DNA from 2 places in the Dechloromonas sp. ZS-1 genome. Region 2 is predicted to be linked to the other one. Evidence: riboswitches for the same ligand, from Rfam matches in the RefSeq annotation. Region 2 holds a riboswitch; the other holds the start of a gene.

Region 1 (7,730 bases), 180 kb from region 2:
ATTACGGTCAACCTTGCCCCGGCCGACCTGCCCAAGGAGTCAGGCCGCTTCGACCTGCCCATTGCCTTGGGTATCCTTGCCGCGAGCAAACAGATTCCGGCCAATGCCCTCGCGGGCTATGAATTTGCCGGCGAACTCTCGCTCACCGGCGCCCTGCGTCCGATTCGCGGCGCGCTGGCCATGGCGCTGCAAACCGCCGACAGCCCGGTCTGCTTTGTCCTGCCCGGTGCCAGTGCGGCCGAAGCCGCCCTGGCGGAACATCCGCATCTGCTGGCTGCCGACAGCCTGCTCGCCGTCTGCGCCCATCTGTGCGGCGAAACCCCGCTAGCGGGCCCGCCGACGGTCAACCGCATTCAGCCCGCGATTTTGCCAGACCTGATCGACGTTCGCGGGCAGACCCAGGCCAAGCGCGCCCTGGAAATTGCGGCGGCAGGCCAGCATTCTCTATTGATGAGCGGCCCGCCCGGCAGCGGCAAATCCATGCTGGCCCATCGCCTGCCCGGCCTGATGCCGGCCATGACGGCCGAGGCCGCCCGCGCCTCGGCTGCCGTACGCTCCCTGCGCGGCCAGTTCGACCCCGGGCAATATGGCGAACGGCCTTTCCGCCAGCCCCATCACTCCGCCTCGGCCGTTGCCCTGGTCGGCGGCGGTAACCCGCCTCAGCCGGGCGAAATCAGCCTGGCCCACGAAGGCATCCTGTTTCTCGACGAACTGCCGGAATTCGACCGCAAGGTCCTGGAAACCCTGCGCGAGCCGCTGGAGTCGGGCATCGTCCATATCGCCCGGGCCGCCCGACACGCCACCTTCCCTGCCCGGTTCCAGCTGATTGCCGCGATGAATCCCTGCCCCTGCGGCTTTCGCGGCGATCCGCATGGCCGTTGCCGCTGTACGCCGGATCAGGTGGCGCGTTACCGGGGCAAGCTCTCCGGCCCTTTTCTGGATCGCATCGATCTCTTCATCGAGGTGCCGGCCCTGTCGCCTGAACAGTTGAGCCGTGCGGCCGATGGGGAAACCTCGGCCCAGGTGCGCCAGCGCGTTGCCGCTGCCTGGGAACGCCAGTTGGCCCGCCAGGGTGAAGCCAATGCCTGCCTGAACGGCCAGGCCCTCGACCGGCATTGCCCGATGACACCGGCAGCGCGCCAACTGCTCGAAAAGGCCGGGCAGCAGCTCCATCTCTCGGCCCGCGCCTGGCACCGCATCCTGCGCCTGGCACGCACCATTGCCGACCTCGCCGGGATCGACCTTCTGGACACGCCGCAGGTGGCCGAAGCCATTCAATATCGACGCCTCGCCCATGCCTGACGCATCCCGCCCCCCACGTCGCCTTGCCCTGATGCTGGCCGCCTTGTCTGCACTCGGTCCGTTCTCGATCGATACCTACCTGCCCGCCTTTCATGCGATCGAGCACAGCCTGCAGGCCAGCCCGCTCGCCGTCCAGCAGACCCTCTCCGCTTACCTGCTCGCCTTTGCCCTGATGACCTTGTGGCACGGCGCACTGGCCGACCGTTTCGGGCGGCGCCGGATCATTCTCGGCGCACTCGCCCTGTTTGCCCTGGCCTCGGCTGGCTGCGCCCTGGCCGGCAGTATCGAAGCCCTGTGGTGCTGGCGGGCGCTGCAGGGGGTCACGGCCGGCGCCGGCATTGTGGTCAGTCGCGCCATTGTGCGCGACCTTTACGATGGCGCCGCCGCCCAGCGGTTGATGTCGCAGATCACCATGATGTTCGCCCTGGCCCCGGCCATTGCCCCGGTCATCGGCGGGCTGCTGCAGGCCGCTTTTGGCTGGCGTTCGATTTTCGTCTTTTTAACCCTGTCGACCGTCGGACTGGGTCTGACGGCATGGCGCGCCCTGCCGGAGACGCTCCCACCGGAAAAACGCCGCCACTTGCATCCGGCCTATCTGCTGCAGGCCTACCGCGACGTGCTGAGTTCGCCGCGCTTTCTCACCGCCTGCGCCGCACTCGCACTCAACTTCCTCGGCTTCTTCGTCTATGTCCTGGCCGCACCCGCCTTTCTGATGCGCCATCTGGGCGTCGGTGAAACCGATTTTTTCTGGCTCTTCGGTCCGGCCATGAGCGGCATGATCCTCGGCGCCTGGCTCTCGGGGCGGCTGGCCGGACGACGCTCGCTGCCATTTTGTATCGGGCTGGGATTCGCCCTGATGGGCACGGCCGCCACCCTCAACCTGGGCCTGAACCTGCTCGGTGCGGTCAGCCTGCCGTGGGCGGTGGCACCGCTCCTGATCTACACCTTGGGCATGTCGATCGCGATGCCCTGCCTGAGCATCCTGGCGCTCGACCCATTCCCGGAAAAACGGGGTCTGGCCGCGTCCTGCCAGACCTTCCTGCAATCATCGGCAAACAGTGTGGGGGCCGGCCTGGTGGTGCCGCTAATCTGGGACAGCGCCCGCCACCTTGCCATGGGCATGGCCGTCCTGCTCAGCCTCGGCGTGCTGGCTTATCTGAGCCACCGTCGATGCAGGCACGGTCAGGACTGATACCAGGGCAAACCATGCCAGCGCCAACCGCCCTGCGTCCCCCGGTGATAATCGTCATCGAGCGGCCCCTCAAAGCCCTCCAGCACATTGATCACCTGCTCGAAGCCTGCCGCTTCCAAGGCTAAGCCGGCATCGTAGGAACGGTTACCGCTGCGGCAGATGAGCACGACGGGCCGATTCAAATCCTGCCCGACCAGGCGCTTCACCTTGTCGGCAAAGGCGGGATCGACCTCCCAGTCCGGCCCCTCCTGCCAGGCCACATGCTCCGCCCCGGCGGGATGACCAACATAGAAATGCTCGATTTCCGTGCGGCAATCGACCAACACCGCAGCGGGATGCGCTTGCAGGAAACGGTAAGCGGCCGGCGGATCAAGTTCAAGCATGGGACGGTTCCATCAATCAGAAGCAGCGAATATTAGCAACCCATCGTCAGATCGGCATAAACTCTGCGCACCTATCCCCGGAGCCAACATGAAACTGCCTGCCTGGATCACCACCGCCACCGCTGCGCTCAGCGCCGCACTCCTGCCGGCCTGTGACTACGTGAACATGAAGGAGATCAAGGTGGGGCTCACCACCCAGGCAGAAATCCGCGCCCGCATGGGTGAGCCCGGCTTCGTGCATTGGAACGACGACGGCACGGCCACCTGGGAATATGCCCGCCAGCCCAATGGCAGCCATTGCTACATGATCACCTTCGGCCAGGACCAGATCGTCAGCAAGCTCGAACAGGCGCTCAACGAACAGAACTATGCCCGTATCCGCGACGGCCTCTCCAAGGACGACGTGCGGCGCATCCTCGGTGCGCCGGGCAGCAAGGTTGTCTTCGACAATCTGCGCGAGGAAATCTGGGAATGGCGTATCGAGGGCAGCAATCCGCTCGATGAAACCTACTTCATGGTGCATTTCGACACCGGCCATGGCGCGGTCAAGAAAACATCCCGTCGGGTTGCGACGAAAGGCTAATTAAATCAAGGGTCTTGGCAGTCTTGCCGCCCCCCTGTAAACTAGCGGCCTCTGCCGAGGAGCGCTGCGACCCAATTCCGGGGCCAGGCTCGGCAACGATCAACGGCGCTCGCAAACCCTGATACCCCTGCCGGTTTGCGACGCCGTTTTTGTTTGCGGCGTCTCCGGCACTTTGCCCAGCCGAGGTTTTCGCCATGCAACCTGATCGCCGAATGTCCGACAAGACCGCCGAACTTCAATCCCTGCTTGCCCAGCGCCTGCTCGTTCTCGACGGCGCCATGGGGACGATGATCCAGCGTCATGGCTTGCAGGAAGCCGACTACCGCGGCACGCGCTTCGCCGATCATCCGCATGATCTGAAGGGCAACAACGACCTGCTGGTCCTGACCCGCCCCGACGTGATTGGCGGGATTCACCACGAGTACCTCGAAGCCGGTGCCGACATTCTCGAAACCTGCACCTTCAACTCGACCGCCGTCTCCCAGGCCGACTACAAGCTTGAAGCCATCGTCTACGAGCTGAACAAGGAAGGCGCCGCCCTCGCCCGCGCCCTGTGCGACGAATTCACTGCCGCCAACCCGGCCAAGCCGCGCTTCGTTGCCGGCGTCCTCGGCCCGACCAGCCGCACCGCCTCGATCTCGCCGGATGTGAATGACCCCGGCTACCGCAACGTCACCTTCGACGCGCTGGTCACCGACTATCTCGAAGCCATCCGCGGTCTCGTCGATGGCGGCGCCGACATCCTGCTCGTCGAAACCGTCTTCGACACGCTGAACGCCAAGGCGGCCCTCTTCGCCATCGAGCAGTTTTTCGATCAGGCCGGCCGCCGCTGGCCGGTCATGATCTCCGGCACCATCACCGATGCGTCCGGCCGCACGCTCTCCGGCCAGACCGCCGAAGCCTTCTGGAACTCGCTGCGCCACGTGCAGCCGCTCTCCTTCGGCCTCAACTGCGCGCTCGGCGCACAGGAACTGCGCCAGTACGTCGAGGAACTCTCCCGCGTCTGCGACTGCTTCGTTTCGGCCCATCCGAACGCCGGTCTGCCGAACGCCTTTGGCGGCTATGACGAAACCCCGGCCATGCTGGCCGACGAAATCGAAAGCTGGGCCAAGGCCGGCATCGTCAATATCGTCGGCGGCTGCTGCGGTACTTCGCCTGACCACATCCGCGCCATCGCCGAACGCGTGGCGACGGTCAACCCGCGCCGGGTGCCCGAAATCACCCCGGCCCTGCGCCTCTCCGGCCTGGAGCCGTTCAATGTCACGCCGGGCTCGCTGTACGTGAACGTTGGCGAGCGCACCAACGTCACCGGCTCGCGCGCCTTTGCCCGCATGATCCTCGAAGGCCGCTTCGACGACGCGCTGGCCGTTGCCCGCCAGCAGGTGGAAAACGGCGCCCAGGTGATCGACATCAACATGGACGAGGCGATGCTCGACTCGATCGCCGCCATGGACAAGTTCCTGAAGCTGATCGCCTCCGAGCCGGATATTTCCCGCGTGCCGATCATGATCGACTCCTCCAAGTGGGAAGTCATCGAAGCCGGCTTGAAGTGCATCCAGGGCAAGGGCATCGTCAATTCCATCTCGATGAAGGAAGGCGAAGCCAAGTTCCTCGAACAGGCCAAACTCGCCCGCCGTTACGGCGCCGCCGTGATCGTCATGGCCTTTGACGAAAAAGGCCAGGCCGACACCTACGCACGCAAGATCGAAATCTGCGGCCGCGCTTACGAACTGCTGACCGGCATGGGCTTCCCGGCCGAAGACATCATCTTCGACCCGAACATCTTCGCCATCGCCACCGGCATTCCCGAGCACGACAACTACGCGGTCGATTTCATCCAGTCGGTCCGCTGGATCAAGGACAACCTGCCGCACGCGCACATTTCCGGCGGCGTTTCCAACGTCTCCTTCAGCTTCCGCGGCAACGACCCGGTGCGCGAGGCGATCCACACCGTCTTCCTCTACCACGCCATCCAGAACGGCATGACCATGGGCATCGTCAATGCCGGCATGCTCGGCGTGTACGACGATCTCGAACCGGCCCTGCGCGAGAAGGTCGAGGATGTGGTCCTCAACAAGCACGCCGGTGCCGGCGATGCGCTGGTCGAATTTGCCCAGACCGTGAAGGAAGGCAAGGCCAAGGACAGCGGCCCCGACCTGTCCTGGCGCGAACAGCCCGTCGAGAAGCGTCTTGAATACGCGCTGATCAAGGGCATCACCGATTTCGTCGTGGCCGATACCGAAGAAGTCCGCGCCCAGCTCGAAGCCGAAGGCAAGCCGCCGCTCGCCGTCATCGAAGGCCCGCTGATGAACGGCATGAACCATGTTGGCGACCTCTTTGGCGCCGGCAAGATGTTCCTGCCCCAGGTCGTCAAATCGGCCCGCGTCATGAAGCAGGCCGTGGCCCATCTGGTGCCCTACATCGAGGCCGAAAAGGCCCGTTCCGGCATCGGCTCCAAGGGCAAGATCCTGATGGCCACCGTCAAGGGCGATGTGCACGACATCGGCAAGAACATCGTCGGCGTCGTGCTCGGCTGTAACGGCTACGACGTGATCGACCTCGGCGTGATGGTCCCCTGCGACAACATTCTCAAGGCCGCTCAGGAGCATCAGGTCGACATCATCGGTCTGTCCGGCCTGATCACCCCGTCGCTCGAGGAAATGGCCCACGTCGCCAGCGAAATGCAGCGCCTCGGCCTGCAGCAGCCGCTGCTGATCGGCGGCGCAACGACCAGCCGCGCCCACACCGCGATCAAGATCGCCACCAATACGGAAAGCCCGGTGGTTTACGTGCCGGATGCCTCGCGCGCCGTCGGTGTCGCCACCAAGCTGCTCTCCGCCGAACAAAAAGCCGGCTACGTCGCCGACATTGCCAGCGAATACGAAGCCGTGCGCGTCGAGCACGCCGGTCGCAAGGGGCCGACGATGGTCTCCCTGGCGGAAGCCCGCGCCAATCGTTTCACGTGGAACGAGGCCTACGCGCCGGTCAAACCCGCCCAGCTCGGCCGCCAAACACTGGACATCCCGCTCGCCGATCTCGTCCCCTTCATCGACTGGTCGCCCTTCTTCCAGACCTGGGATCTGGCCGGCCGCTATCCGGCCATCCTGAACAACGACGTGGTGGGCGAAACCGCGCGTCAGCTCTTTGCCGACGCGCAAGCCATGCTCGGCAAAATCGTGGCTGAAAACTGGTTGACCGCCCGCGCCGTGTTCGGCCTCTACGCCGCCCGCGGCGAACACGAAGACATCGTGTTCTACACCGACGACAGCCGCCAGACCGAAGCCTCCCGCTGGGTCGGCCTGCGCCAGCAGCACAAGCAGCCGCAAGGCCGCTTCAACATGGCACTGGCTGATTACGTGGGCGAACAGGATTACGCCGGCGCCTTCGCCGTCACCGCCGGCCTGGGCATCGAGGCCAAGCTGGCCGAGTTCGAAGCCGCCCACGACGACTACGCCGGCATCATGCTCAAGGCCCTGGCCGACCGCCTGGCCGAAGCCGCGGCCGAATGGTTGCACATGAAGGTGCGTACCGAGCTCTGGGGCTATGCCGCCAGCGAAGCGCTGGACAACGAGGCCTTGATCGCCGAGCAATACACCGGCATCCGCCCGGCGCCCGGCTATGCGGCCTGCCCGGATCACACCGCCAAGCGCGAACTGTTTGCCCTGCTCGACGCCCCGGCCATCGGCATGGGCCTGACCGAGTCCTGCGCCATGACGCCGGCGGCCGCCGTTTCCGGCTTCTACATCGGTCACCCGGGTGCCAAGTACTTCGCCATCCCGAAGATCGATCGCGATCAGCTGGACAACTGGGCCGCCCGTAAAGGCATGAGCGCCCAGGAGGCTGGCCGCTGGCTGGCCCCCCTGCTGTAAGCGGCACGCCGGGGAGGATGACGACCTCCCCGGTGCTTCGCTAAGATGTGCGCTCCCGCATCCGGATTTCGGTTGTCATGCTGCCGCGCCCCAAGCACACGCCCCGCACCCATCTCAAACACCCTTCGAGCAACAGCCGGCAGGGGGCCAGCGAGCGCGTCTGGCTCAAGCGCTTCTGGCTGGTGTTTGGCCTGCTTGGCCTGACCGCGATCGCGCTGCTGGGCTACCAGTATTACGCCAGCCAGCCCGAGGTCACCGAGGTCTATCTGCCGGTCACCACGCGCACCACGGCAGGCAGTCACCGGATGATCACCAGCCGGCTCAGTCTGGTCATCGATCCGGCCCAGGAGAAAGCGTTGCGGCAACGCCAGCCGGAACTCGAGCATGTCGTGAATGCGACC
Region 2 (7,730 bases):
ACTTCGAGGCTGAAGTGATCGCCGGTTTCGGCACGGATGAATTCGACCAGCTCATTGGCGTAGCGGAACTCGCCGGTTTCGGCCATGCCGGACGGCAGGTCGCCGCGCAGGGCGACGATGCGGCGGATGCCGGCCTCTTTGTATTCGGCCAGGATTTCGCGAATCGAATCGCGGCTGGAGCCGATGCAGGAGAGGTGCGGTGCGGCGTCGAAGCCTTCGGCGGCGATTTCCTTGACGACGGCGAAGGTGCGCTCGCGGGTCGAGCCGCCGGCGCCGTAGGTGACCGAGAAGAATTCCGGCTTGAGTTCGGCCAGTTTCTGGCGGGTCGCGCGCAGCTTGTCGATGCCTTCGGGCGTCTGCGGCGGGAAGAATTCGATGGAGATTTCAGGTTTCATTTGCTTAACCAGATGAAGAATTCGCGGTTGCCATCGCCGCCGGTGATGGGGCTGTCGAACCAGCCTTTGGCAGTGAGGCCGAGCGTGCGGGCGAGGTCGAGAAAACGCAGTTCGAGTTCGCGATACAGCGTCGTGTCACGCACGATGCCGCCCTTGCCGATATTGCCGGGGCCGACTTCGAACTGCGGTTTGATGAGCAGGACGAGCTGGCCGTCGGCGGCCAGCAGGGCGGGAAGTTGCGGCAGGATCAGCGACATCGAGATGAAGGAGACGTCGCCGACGATGAGATCGAAGCCGCCCGCCGGCATGGCGTCGCCGAGATCGGCTGCACACAGCGCACGGCAGTTGATGCCCTCGCGCATTGTGATGCGCGGATCATTTTTGAGCCTGGGGTGCAGTTGACCGTGACCGACGTCGACGCCGACGACGTGGTGCGCACCGGCCTGCAGCAGACAGTCGGAAAAGCCACCGGTAGATTGGCCGACATCGAGACACACGCTGTCGCGGACATCGACCCCGGTTTTTTCCAGGGCGCCGGCCAGTTTGAGGCCGCCGCGCGAGACGTAGCGGTCGCTATCGTCGCTGCTGACGGTCAACGTGACTTCGGGCAGCAATTCCAGTGAGGGTTTAGCGATGGGGGCGCCATCGGCGAAAACGCGACCGGCTGCAATCAGCTTTTGTGCCTGGGTGCGGGAAGTCGCCAGGCCGAGCTGGACCAGCAGCGCATCGGCGCGCTGCAGGCCCCCCCGGTCAACCGGCGATTTGGCCGGTTTTTCATCACGCGGCCGACCGCCCTGACGGGCATGGAAGGAGTTCATGCTCATGGACGGTCAGCTTGTGCGCCGCTTAGTAGCGGTAGTGGTCGGCCTTGTACGGGCCTTCGACCGGAACACCGATGTAGTCGGCTTGTTGCTGCGTCAGCGTGGTCAGTTGCACGTTGAGCGTCTTCAGCTGCAGACGGGCGACCTTCTCATCCAGATGCTTGGGCAGCGTGTACACACCGACCGGGTAATCGGCGGTCTTGGTGAACAGCTCGATCTGGGCGATGGTCTGGTTGGCGAAGGAGGACGACATCACGTAGGACGGGTGACCGGTGGCGCAGCCGAGGTTCACCAGGCGGCCCTTGGCGAGCAGGATGATGCGCTTGCCATCCGGGAAGATGACGTGATCGACCTGCGGCTTGATTTCTTCCCACTGGTACTGTTCCAGCGAGGCGACATCGATTTCGTTGTCGAAGTGGCCGATGTTGCAGACGATGGCGTTGTTCTTCATCTTGACCATGTGGTCGTGCTGAATCACATGGAAGTTGCCGGTGGTGGTGACGAAGATGTCGGCCTTGTCGGCGGCGTATTCCATGGTCACGACGCGGTAGCCTTCCATCGCGGCCTGCAGGGCACAGATCGGGTCGATTTCGGTGACCCACACTTGGGCTGACAGGGCGCGCAGGGCCTGGGCGGAACCCTTGCCCACGTCGCCATAACCGCAGACGACGGCGATCTTGCCGGCAACCATCACGTCGGTGGCGCGCTTGATGCCATCGACCAGCGATTCGCGGCAGCCGTAGAGGTTGTCGAACTTGGACTTGGTGACCGAGTCATTGACGTTGATGGCCGGGAACTTGAGGTCGCCGCGGGCATGCATCTGGTACAGGCGATGGACGCCGGTGGTGGTTTCTTCCGTCACGCCCTTGATTTCGGCCAGGCGCACGGAGTACCAGGTCGGATCGACAGCCAGCTTGGCCTTAATGGCGGCGAAGAGGATGGTTTCTTCTTCCGAGCCCGGGTTGGCCAGCACGGAAATGTCCTTTTCGGCCTTGGCGCCGAGGTGCAGCAGCAGGGTGGCATCGCCGCCGTCGTCGAGGATCATGTTGGAGTAGCCGCCGTCGGCCCACTCGAAGATGCGGTGGGTGTAATCCCAGTAATCGACCAGGGTTTCGCCTTTGACCGCAAAGACCGGGATGTTGGCAGCGGCGATGGCGGCAGCGGCGTGGTCCTGCGTCGAGAAGATGTTGCACGAAGCCCAGCGGACGTCGGCGCCGAGCGCGGTCAGCGTCTCGATCAGGACGGCGGTCTGGATGGTCATGTGCAGCGAACCGGTGATGCGGGCGCCCTTCAGGGGTTGGGTCTTCGCGAATTCTTCGCGAATGGCCATCAGGCCCGGCATTTCGGTTTCGGCGATCTTGATTTCCTTGCGACCCCAGTCGGCAAGGTTGATGTCGGCGATGACGTAATCTTTGAATTCAGCCACAGCAAGCTCCTTAGTAACTGTGGCCGGGGCGGGGTACGGTTTTCAGGCTCACCGTTGCCCCTGCGCCCGGCAGGGATGGACAGTGAGCGCCGTTATGAACCGAGCCTGAGGGAAATGTCCCCTGCAGCGCCCCTCGGTAGGTGACGGATTATAAACCGGTTTTTGCCGGGGTGTTCAGGTCTTGTCGCCAACCCACCAGCGGTCGACGTCCTTGATTCCCCATTTTGCTGCATCTTCCCGCGCGGCAATTTTCTCGGGGCTGCGTGCAAGATCGATGACTTCCGGGGTGATGTAGGCCTGGGCGCGGGTCGAGAAAAAGACCTTGACCTTGGGTTTGAGCAGGGACTGCTCGCCTTGCTCGATGACAACGCCGAGCTTTCCCGACTCCAGGCGCACCAGCGAGCCGATCGGATAAATGCCGAGGCTTTTGACGAAGGCCTGGAATACCATCGGATCGAAGTGTCCCTTCCATTCCGCCATGCGCTTGATGGATTCGGCAGGGTCCCAGCCGGCCTTGTAGGGGCGGTTTGAGGTGATCGCATCATAGACGTCGCAGACAGCGCCCATCTTGGCGAAAAGGCTCATCGTCTCGCCATTCAGGCGCTTCGGGTAGCCGCTGCCATCGACTTTTTCATGGTGGTGCAGGCACACGTCCTTGACCACCTCGCTGACATCCTTACCCTCAAGGAGGAGCTTGTAGCCTTCCTCAGGGTGCGTTTTCACCAGATCGAATTCCGCGTCGGTCAGTTTGCCGGGCTTGTTGAGGACCTCCAGCGGGATCATGGCTTTGCCGAGGTCGTGCAGCAAGCCTGCCATCCCGGCATCGCGCGTCTGTTTCTCGTCGAGGCCGAGTTGACGGGCGAGGGCGATCATCAGGGCGCAGACGGCGACCGAGTGCATGAAGGTGTAGTCGTCCGCCGTTTTGAGGCGGGCCAGGCTGATCAGTGCGCCCGGGTTGCGCATCACCGAATTCGAGATTTCCTCGACCAGCGGGGCGGCGGCTTCCGCCTCAATGGCCTTGCCCATGCGGGCTTCCTGGAACATCGACACGACGGCCTCGCGGCCTTTCGAAACAATGCGGGAGGCGCGTTTGACTTCGTCGGAGAAGCTGGAGGGCACCGTGGCGGCAGGATCGGGTTCCTGCTCGATCTCTGGCTGCGGGAAGTCGTCGGCAGAAGGGGCGGCATCAGGTGAATGTGCCGATTCCGGCGTGTCTACATCCTTACCTTTGGCAATGTCGATCCAGACTTCTCGGATGGCGCTCTCGCGGACCAGGGCCAGATCGCGGGGGTCCGTCAGGACGAATTTCGTCCGCCAGAACGGGTGCTCCAGCCAGGCGCCGCAGAAGGCCTGCAAGTGCATGCCGAGACGCAGTTGTTCGACGGGGATCTTTTTCAGCATATTTGCTGATTCTAGCGATAAAAAAGGGAGCCGGCGATGGGCTCCCTGTCCATTTTGAGCTGCTCGCTCAGCGGCTTACAAGCCGGCGTCGTTACGCAGCAAGGCAGCGCGGTCGGTGGCTTCCCAGGTGAATTCCGGCTCGTCGCGGCCAAAATGGCCGTAGGCGGCAGACTTCTGGTAAATCGGGCGGAGCAGATCGAGCATGTTGACGATGCCCTTCGGGCGGAGGTCGAAGTGCTTCTTGATCAGCGCAGTCAGGGTCTCGTTGCTGACCTTGCCCGTACCGAAGGTGTCGACCATCACGGAGGTCGGTTCGGCGACGCCGATGGCATAGGAAACCTGAACCAGGCAGCGCGAGGCCAGACCGGCGGCGACGATGTTCTTGGCCACATAGCGGCCGGCGTAGGCAGCGGAACGGTCGACCTTGGAAGGATCCTTGCCGGAGAAGGCACCGCCACCGTGCGGTGCAGCACCGCCGTAGGTGTCGACGATGATCTTGCGGCCGGTCAGGCCGCAGTCACCCTGCGGACCGCCGACGACGAAGCGGCCGGTCGGGTTGACCAGATACTTGATGTCGCCCTTGATCAATTCCTTCGGAAGTACCGGCTTGATGATCTCTTCGATGGTCTGTTCGCGCAGGTCTTCCAGGCTGATGTCCGGCGAATGCTGGGTGGACAGGACCACGGTGTCGATGCAGTAGGGCTTGCCATCAACGTACTTGATGGTGACCTGGGACTTGGCATCCGGGCGTGCCCAGGCCAGACGGCCATCCTTGCGCAGCAGGGCCTGGCGCTCGACGAGGCGGTGCGACAGGTAGATCGGCAGCGGCATCAGCGACGGGGTTTCGTCGCAGGCGTAACCAAACATCAGACCCTGGTCGCCGGCACCCTGGTTCAGGTTGTCGTCGTAGGCCTTGTCCACGCCCTGGGCGATGTCCGGGCTCTGCTTGTCGTAAGCGACGAGCACGGCGCAGCCCTTGTAGTCGATGCCGTAGTCGGTGTTGTCGTAACCGATGCGCTTGATCGTGTCGCGGGCAACTTGAATGTAATCGACGTTGGCGTGCGTGGTGATTTCGCCGGCGAGGACGACGAGGCCGGTGTTGCAGAGGGTTTCAGCGGCGACGCGGGCATGCTTGTCCTGCGCCAGGATGGCGTCGAGGATGGCGTCGGAAATCTGGTCGGCAACCTTGTCCGGGTGGCCTTCGGAAACGGATTCCGAGGTGAAGAAGTATTCGCTCATGGCGGGCTCCAGCGGTCCTTCGGTACAGCGTAACCGGCTTCGGACCAGGAGCGGGCGACGCTTTAGCGGTATTTGTATTCGCCCCGCAAGTTGTCTCTTTAACTCGGCGATCTTGTAATATTAGCGTTTTTCTTCCGGGTTTCAACCCCCGGGGCACCATGGTCTTTCTGTTTCGTCTTCTCAGTTATCTGCCTTTGTCGCTCCTCCACATGTTGGGCGGCGGTCTGGGGCGATTGGCCTACTGGCTGTCGCCGACCTATCGTCGCCACTTGCAGGAGAACATCGCGCAGGCCGGCTTGCCGGCAAGCTTGCAGGGTCCTGCCGCCGCGGCAGCGGGGCGGCAGATGCTCGAATTGTCCCGTATCTGGATGCGTACGCTGGATGAAGCCAATGCGCAGGTGGCCGAGGTGGTGGGCTGGGAGCATGTCGAGGCGGCGCGTGCCGCTGGTAAAGGGATTGTGTTCCTGACGCCGCATCTCGGCTGTTTCGAGATCACGGCGCAATATCTGTCGTCCTTTGGCGACATCACGGTCCTGTACCGCCCGCCCAAGTCGGCCGCTGCCCAGGAATTGATCCTGACAGGACGCAAGCGCGAAAAGCTGCATCTTGCACCGGCCGATTTGTCGGGGGTGCGGGCGCTGATCAAAGCCCTGAAGAAAGGCGAGATGGTCGGGATGTTGCCCGACCAGGCGCCGAAGACCGGGGAAGGGGTGTGGCTGAAGTTCTTCGGGCGCTATGCCTACACAATGACGCTGGCGGCACGGCTGACGGAAACCGGTGCCGTGTCTTTGCTGACCTGGGGAGAACGCTTGCCGGACGGGCGCGGTTATCGCATTCATTTCCTGCCGCCGCAGCAGCCTTTTTCCGGCTCGACGGTCGACCGTGCCCAACAGATCAATATCGAGGTTGAGGCCTTGATTCGTGCGTGCCCCGAGCAGTATCTCTGGGGCTATAACCGTTATAAACGACCGGGCGGTGCCGATGCGCCGCCGTCTGACACTGCATGCTGAAACTGTTTCCAACCTATGTTCTGGTGGGCTTCCTCTGGTGCCTCCATTGGCTGCCTTTGCCTGTCCTGCGCTTCTTGGGGGCTGGCTTGGGGCGTTTGCTCTATCGCCTGGGGCGGGAGCGGCGCCATGTCGCGTTGACCAATCTGCGCTTGTGTTTTCCGGATAAAACCGAGGCAGAGCGCGAACAGATTGCCCGTCGTCATTTCGTGGTGTTTGCGCAGGCCGTGCTGGACCGCACGCTGGGCTGGTGGGCTTCCCGCGAGCGTATCGAGCGCCTGATCCGGATTTCCGGTGTCGAGCACATGATGGTTCGCGATGGTCGTCCCGTCGTGCTGCTGACGCCGCATTTTGTCGGATTGGATGCGGGCGGTACCGCAGTATCGATGCACATCGTCGGCTGCAGCGTGTTCTCGTCGCAGAAAAATCCGGTGCTCAACAAGCTCCTCTACGATGGTCGCATGCGCTTCAACCCGGCTGTGCTGTTGTCGCGCCAGGATGGGATGCGCAAGATCGTCAAGGCAATGAAGGATGGGCATCAGTTTTACTACCTGCCGGACATGGATTTCGGGCCGAAGGAATCGATTTTCGCCCCCTTCTTTGGCGTGCAGGCGGCCACCATCCCGGCGCTGTCACGTCTGGTGCGTCTGACGAATGCACGGGTCGTGCCGGTGATTTGCCGGCAGGTGCCCGATGGCTATGAAATCGAGGTTCAGCCGCCCTGGGAGGATTTCCCCGGCGAGAGCGTCGAGGCCGATACCGCCTTCATGAACCGCTTCATCGAAACACAGGTACTGCGTATGCCGGAGCAGTATTTCTGGTTGCACAAACGCTTCAAGACCCGGCCACCCGGAGAACAGAGGTTTTACAAATGAGCAGCGCGTTGACTATTGAAATCCGCCCGATCACGCCGCCCGAGGTGCCGGCGATTTCGGCCCTGGCCCGTGAAATCTGGCTGGCTTCCTATCCCGGTATCATCACGCAGGAACAGATCGATTTCATGCTGGAGCAGCGTTACGGCCACGAGCGTCTTTACGACGACCTGGAAGACCTGCACAAATGGCTGGATCAGGCCTTCTACGAAGGTCGCCGCGTCGGCTTCGCCTTCAGCGAAATCCACAAGGGCGAGTTCAAGCTGGACAAGCTCTACATTCACCCCGATGTGCAACGTCAGGGCGTGGGCGGTCAGATGATCGAGCATGTGGCCGCACGGGCACGTCGCGAAGGCTATCCCTGCCTGGTGTTGGCGGTGAACAAGCGCAACGAAAAGGCGATTGCCTCCTACAAGAAATACGGTTTCGTCGTGCGTGAAACCGTGGTCGATGACATTGGCCGCGGCTATGTCATGGATGACTACGTGATGGAGAAAAAGCTTTAGTAATTTGAGGCAAGTCGCTGTCTCTGCTATGCTTTTTTCACTTTATCTGCGGAGCAGTACGTG

What was found. Region 2 has a riboswitch for S-adenosylhomocysteine ahead of ahcY (adenosylhomocysteinase). Riboswitches for the same ligand answer to the same signal wherever they lie in the genome.
Region 1: it holds a riboswitch for S-adenosylhomocysteine, as region 2 does, so the genes downstream of both, metH (methionine synthase) here and ahcY (adenosylhomocysteinase) in region 2, are expected to answer to the same signal.

What each region holds. Positions count from the first base shown of each region.
Region 1 covers NZ_JBDIYD010000001.1:356,332-364,061, reverse strand. The annotation lists gene AACO21_RS01770 (YifB family Mg chelatase-like AAA ATPase) at 1-1,302, shown strand, start outside; gene AACO21_RS01765 (multidrug effflux MFS transporter) at 1,295-2,494, shown strand; gene AACO21_RS01760 (rhodanese-like domain-containing protein) at 2,485-2,877, opposite strand; gene AACO21_RS01755 (hypothetical protein) at 2,966-3,460, shown strand; S-adenosyl-L-homocysteine riboswitch at 3,511-3,578, shown strand; gene metH (methionine synthase) at 3,673-7,329, shown strand; gene AACO21_RS01745 (flagellar basal body-associated FliL family protein) at 7,407-7,730, shown strand, end outside.
Region 2 covers NZ_JBDIYD010000001.1:534,837-542,566, forward strand. The annotation lists gene metF (methylenetetrahydrofolate reductase [NAD(P)H]) at 1-395, opposite strand, end outside; gene AACO21_RS02705 (TlyA family RNA methyltransferase) at 392-1,219, opposite strand; gene ahcY (adenosylhomocysteinase) at 1,242-2,642, opposite strand; S-adenosyl-L-homocysteine riboswitch at 2,720-2,783, opposite strand; gene AACO21_RS02715 (HD-GYP domain-containing protein) at 2,817-4,043, opposite strand; gene metK (methionine adenosyltransferase) at 4,119-5,282, opposite strand; gene AACO21_RS02725 (lysophospholipid acyltransferase family protein) at 5,441-6,292, shown strand; gene AACO21_RS02730 (lysophospholipid acyltransferase family protein) at 6,286-7,164, shown strand; gene AACO21_RS02735 (N-acetyltransferase) at 7,161-7,667, shown strand; gene dapF (diaminopimelate epimerase) at 7,728-7,730, shown strand, end outside.